One region of the Colwellia sp. SU-HH01217 genome, then DNA from elsewhere that is predicted to be linked to it. Evidence: riboswitches for the same ligand, from Rfam matches in the RefSeq annotation. Region 1 holds a riboswitch; the other holds the start of a gene.

Region 1 (3,217 bases):
GGATGTTACAGAGCGTATCTCTGATATTAAAAATGCATCGGAAGCTGTTCACTCTACTGTCACTGAAACTGAGCAAGTATCCGAGCAAGGCAAAGAAGTGCTAGCACAAAGCGTTTCAATTATGGATGAAATTAGCCAAAATGTTGAAATAGTAGCAAAAGATATTTCAGCGATAAATGAGCAATCCGTTAAAATAAGTAATATGGTTAATACTATTTCTGCCATTGCCGATCAAACTAATTTATTAGCATTAAATGCTGCAATAGAAGCTGCCAGAGCAGGTGAACAAGGCAGGGGGTTTGCAGTTGTAGCTGATGAAGTAAGGCAATTAGCAGCTAGAACCAGTGCTTCTACCTCTGAAATTACGGAAGTCGTTAAAAATAATGCGGCTTTATCTAGCGCACTTTCTAAAAATATTGTTGAAACACAACAAAAGTCACAAACAGGTACAGAACATATTTCACATGTCGATGGGATCTTTTTAGAAATTAATCAAGGAATGAAAGGGGTTGGCAGTGCTGTAGATAGGCTTAAATAAAGGCATATAATTTTAATGACTGAACCCGACAAGTATTAAATTTTTACTGTGCTAATTGATATTAATCGTTAAACTAACCCTATTACACTTTTTTATTAAAGATTACCTATGCCAGAAGAAACTATATTTTCTAAGATTATTAGACAAGAAATTCCCACTCAGTTGTTATTTCAAGATGATTTAGTCACTGCTTTTCGTGATATTAGTCCACAAGCTAATAGCCATATTTTAATTATTCCTAATAAATTAATACCTACTATTAATGATGTTACCCAAAATGATGAACTTTCCCTTGGGCGCATGTTCACCGTAGCTAAAAAATTAGCGAAAGAAGAAGGGATTGATGAAAGTGGATATCGATTAATAATGAATTGCAATAAAGATGGTGGACAAGAAGTTTATCATATTCATATGCATTTAGTCGGAGGAGAACCTTTAGGCCCTATGTTAGCTAAGAACTAGCATAATAGGGCTAAATCGACGATTTCTTTTGTACATTGGTTTACTTGTTGCTAGAATTTGCCGCGAACCAAGGGGTGTGAATTTTTTTATCTAAGGATAGAAATAATAACTCACTGAGATGCTTAGCAAACCCTTTGAACCTGAACCGGATAATACCGGCGTAGGGATGGTGAAAAGCGTAAACTAGCCTCCGTGTGCCGGATCCCTAATTATTTTCAATTTTGAAATATAGAGATCTAGATGAATTTTGTAAAAAGCCCCTTATCATTTGCTATTGCCTCTGCCTTAATTTTGTATTCAGCACATAGTGTTGCCGAAGAAGTTAATGAACAAGAAAACGAAACTGATTATGAAGTGATCGTTGTTTCCAGTGACTTTCGTCAACAAAATTTGCAAAAAATCCCCAGTTCTTTATCTGTATTAAATGCTGATGATATCAAAGAGCGAAATGCGCAAAACTTAGAAGAAATTATTGCAGTCACCCCAAATGTTAATTTTGCAGGTGGTACACAAAGAGCGCGTTACTATCAAATACGCGGTATTGGTGAACGTAGTCAATTTCAGGAGCCGATCAACCCCTCTGTTGGTTTAGTGATTGACGATATCGACTTTACCGGGATTGGCAGTATCGCTTCCACTTTTGATGTTGCACAAACCGAAGTTTACCGTGGTCCACAAGGGACACGATTTGGCGCGAATGCCATGGCGGGATTAATAAATATTACCACGAATGCTCCTACTGATGAATTTGAAAGTTCATTGCGATTAACTGCAGGAAATTACGGCAGTATAGGCGGTGGTATTGTTTTATCTGGACCTGCCAATGATGCTATTAACTACCGTGTCGCTATTGAACAATACCAAAGTGATGGTTTTATCGAAAATAGTTATTTAGGAAAAGATGATACCAATAATCGTGATGAATTAACGATGCGCGGTAAGTTGGCAATTCAAGCTAGTGATAACTTAACCATTGATCTTGCCTTAACACATTTCAACTTTGACAGTGGTTACGACGCCTTTTCGTTAGATAACACACGTGAAACACTTTCAGATCAACCAGGTTTTGATCGTCAAGAAACGACAGCTTTTAGTAGTAAATTTACTTACGATGCGTTTAATCAATTCGAGTTAATCGGAATTATCAGCTACGCCGATTCTGATTTAGCTTACGGCTATGATGAAGATTGGAGCAATGAAACGCTTTGTCAGATAAATGATTGCCCTTACGGGGATTATTCATCTACTGATTACTATTACCGAGATCGTGAAACTGTAACAGGTGAAGCGCGTTTAGTTTCAAAAGCTAATCATAATATTTTCAACAATACTACCGCCTGGACAGTTGGCTTATACGCCAAACAAGATAATGAATCTTTATTACGACAGTATACTTATTTTACAAATGATTTTTCATCTGACTTTGACACTAATACTTACGCAGCCTATGCCCAATTTGACAGCCAGTTAACCACTAAACTGAGCTTAATTTCGGGTGTTAGGGTTGAACAACGTGAAGCCGATTATTTAAATTCTGAACAGTTAAGTTTCGACCCGACAGATACTATGGTTGGCGGAAAGCTTGTATTGTCTTATCAATTGAATAACGATAATTTATTTTACGCGTCTATCAACCGCGGTTATAAAACAGGAGGCGTTAATACTGATGGCAGTTTGCCTGATCATTTACGTGAATTTGAACCGGAATTTGTTATTAATTATGAAGTCGGCTATAAAGTTAACTTATTAAATAACAAAGCCTATTTACGCACGGCTGTTTTTTACATGAACCGCGAAGATGTTCAAGTTAAAACATCTTCAACCAATGTCCGCCCTGATGGTAGTGCTGAGTTTATTGACTATTTAGGCAATGCTGCCAAAGGTGTTAATAAAGGCGTTGAAATTGATGGTGCTTGGAATATTACAGATAATATTGAATTGTATGGCGCATTAGGCTTACTTAATACTGAGTTTACCGATTTTATCAATGCTGAAGGTGATAACTTATCAGGACGAGAACAAGCGCATGCGCCAAACTATCAATTTAATTTAGGCGTTAACTATTATGTTACAGAGCAATGGTTAGTTAATTTAAGTATTGACGGCAAAGATGAATTTTATTTCTCTGATAGCCATAATCAAAAATCTGACTCAGTTACTTTAGCTAATGCTTCAGTTAGTTATATGCAATCAAACTGGCAAATTAGAGTGTGGGCA
Region 2 (3,217 bases), on a different contig from region 1:
ACTGTTTGGTGGTAAAACTCTTTATTTAACCCTCTAATAATTTGTCGCCATTTGTCATCATTATCAATAATTTGCCTGATGGTATGTAGCATGTTGCTACCCTTATTGTACATATCAGACGAACCCTCACGATTCGCCCCATAAGTACCAATTAACGGCGTATCATTTTGAATACCTAGGCGAGTACCACGGACATATTGCGCACCGGCATCTTTACCATAAAAATACTCTACAAATAACGCTTCTGAGTAACTGGTAAACCCTTCGTGTATCCACATATCGGCGACGTCTTCATTGGTAATGTTATTGGCAAACCACTCATGCCCAGATTCATGAACAATAATAAAATCAAATGTTAAGCCCCAACCTGTTGAGCTTCGATCACGTCCTAAATAACCGTTCTTATATTGATTACCGTAAGTGACTGAACTTTGATGCTCCATACCTAAATAAGGAGCTTCTACTAACTTAAAACTGTCTTCATAAAAGGGGTAAGGGCCAAACCAATGTTCTAACGCTTCGAGTGTACGAGTGGCATCTTTAAACTGCTTTTTAGCTTTCGTTAAATTGTCGCGTAACACGTAATAATCCATATCTAGCTCGCCCTTTTCACCTTGATATTTTTCGCCAAAGTGAACATAGTCGCCAATATTGATATTAACGCCATAATTATTGATAGGGTTAACGACTTGCCAATGAAAGGTTTTTGTTTGTCGGTCAGTGTTAGCCTCTACCTTTACTAATCGACCATTAGATACGTTGGTTAAATGTTGTGGCACTTCTACACTGAGTAATACACCATTGTCTGGTTCATCAAAGGCTTGGTCTTTATTTGGCCACCAAATACTTGCACCAATACCTTGGCAGGCAGAGGCTATGAAATCTAAGCCATTCTCATCTTTTTTCCACGCGATGCCGCCGTCCCAAGGTGGGTTAACGGCTTCTTTTGGCTGCCCCGAAAAAAAGAGGGTAACTTGATATTCTTTACCGATAACTTGTGGTTGTTCAAGTTGTATAAAATAACTGTAACCGTCTTGTACAACGGTTAATTTTTCCCCTTTTTGTTCAACTTTCTCTAAAACCATAGGAGGTTGCAGTTCAATTTGCAGTGCGTCTTGCTTTGATAACACCTGATAAGTCATCACATTGGTGCCGCGAATACTTTTATTACTAGGATCTACATTGATTGATAAGTGATAGTGCTTTAAATCCCACCAAGCGCGTTGCTTGGTATTAGAACCGCGTAAAATGTCTTGATGGCTAACTTGTTCGCTTTGTTTAAATAGATCGGCAGAAAAACTGGTAAAACATAGTGTGATTAAGACCAAGATTATTAAAGAGGCTGTTAGGCGGTTGGTTAGCATATTTGTTGTCATCGTAAAATGGTTAGAGTTAAGGAGGTAACATACTGCTTGATAATATCAGTCCTGCGAGTAATCACCAACATTCGTCATACTGAGTTAATCATTTAGCTAAATATTATCGATTAAATGCTTGCTCCCACTGAAAACATCGCGGTAGAATCCCTGCATCTTAAGAGTGTATAGCTCTTAAGAGACAACTTGTCGGAGTGCCAAAAGGCTGAGATCGCAATACGCGGGATCCGTAGAACCTGATCTGATTAACATCAGCGTAGGGAACAAGCGAGAATAATGCTTTCGCATACTTGCTTTTTTGCTGTTTATTACATATTCATTTTAGTGAATGTGTTAGTTGAATAAAATCATTCAACTAATTAAACGCGAGAAATCATTTCAAATTCTCCTCGTTAATTCTGCCTTAGAGCTCCGCCTCGTTTTTACTTTATAGCAATTTAATTAAAGCTTAAAACAGGTGAGAGAATAATGACTACCCCAAAAAATAGTACTGAAAATAAAAAACCGAGTAGACGTGAAAAGCGCGAGCAAGCTGCCGCATTTTTGAAAAATGTTTCTGATCAATCTTTTCCTAATTCTTCAAAAGTCTATGTGCCAGGTAAAATTCACGATATTCAAGTGGCAATGCGTGAAATTACGTTAACAGACACCCTAGTCGGAGGCTCAAAAGAGCAACCTATATATGAAAAAAATCCTCCCTTGTGTGTGTACGATACCTCAGGATTTTATACTGATGACAACGTAGATATTGATGTTCACAAAGGTATTCCTCGTTTAAGAGAAAGCTGGATTACTGCGCGCGATGATGTTGAAGAATTAGCAGGCTTAAGCTCTAAATTTAGTCAGCAACGACTTGCCGATGAAGGGTTTGACCATATTCGTTTTGAACATCTACCAAAAGTGCGTAAAGCAAAAGCAGGTAAAAATGTCACGCAGATGCACTATGCACGCCAAGGTATTATTACCCCTGAAATGGAATATATTGCTATTCGTGAGAATATGAAACGCGAAGAAGTAAAAGATGAAATTTTAACTCAGCAACATGCTGGGCAAAGTTTCGGTGCTAGTATACCAGAGCAAATTACCCCTGAATTTGTTCGTGAAGAGGTCGCCCGTGGACGCGCGATTATACCTGTTAATATTAACCACCCAGAAGTCGAGCCGATGATCATTGGTCGCAACTTTTTAATTAAAGTTAACGCCAATATTGGTAACTCAGCGGTCACTTCATCTATTGAAGAAGAAGTGGAGAAACTTGTATGGTCCACTAAATGGGGCGCCGATACGGTGATGGATTTATCAACAGGACGAAATATTCATGAAACCCGCGAATGGATCATCCGTAATTCTCCTGTACCTATTGGCACGGTGCCAATTTACCAAGCCTTAGAAAAAGTGAACGGCGTTGCTGAAGATTTAACTTGGGAGATTTTTCGCGATACTTTAATCGAGCAAGCAGAACAAGGTGTCGATTATTTTACTATTCATGCGGGTGTTTTATTACGTTATGTACCTATGACAGCTAAACGTGTTACAGGCATTGTTTCGCGCGGTGGCTCTATAATGGCGAAATGGTGTTTGTCGCATCATAAAGAAAATTTTCTGTATACCCACTTTGAAGACATATGCGAAATTTTAAAAGCTTACGATGTTTCTTTTTCATTAGGCGATGGCTTACGTCCAGGCTCTGTGGCCGATGCGAATGATGAAGCACAATTTGCTGAACTACATACCCTTGGCGAGTTAACAAAAATTGCATGGCAGCATGATGTGCAAGTTATTATTGAAGGTCCAGGTCATGTACCTTTGCATATGATAAAAGCAAACATGGAAGAGCAACT

What was found. Region 1 has a riboswitch for thiamine pyrophosphate ahead of AC27G3_RS11165 (TonB-dependent receptor). Riboswitches for the same ligand answer to the same signal wherever they lie in the genome.
Region 2: linked by a shared signal. The riboswitch ahead of thiC (phosphomethylpyrimidine synthase ThiC) and the one ahead of AC27G3_RS11165 (TonB-dependent receptor) in region 1 are both predicted to bind thiamine pyrophosphate.

The regions. Positions count from the first base shown of each region.
Region 1 covers NZ_BAAJLX010000008.1:25,237-28,453, reverse strand. Annotated here, with positions in the region: gene AC27G3_RS11175 (methyl-accepting chemotaxis protein) at 1-538, shown strand, start outside; gene AC27G3_RS11170 (HIT domain-containing protein) at 647-1,000, shown strand; TPP riboswitch at 1,061-1,184, shown strand; gene AC27G3_RS11165 (TonB-dependent receptor) at 1,241-3,217, shown strand, end outside.
Region 2 covers NZ_BAAJLX010000018.1:44,552-47,768, forward strand. Annotated here, with positions in the region: gene AC27G3_RS16805 (M1 family metallopeptidase) at 1-1,364, opposite strand, end outside; TPP riboswitch at 1,557-1,656, shown strand; gene thiC (phosphomethylpyrimidine synthase ThiC) at 1,845-3,217, shown strand, end outside.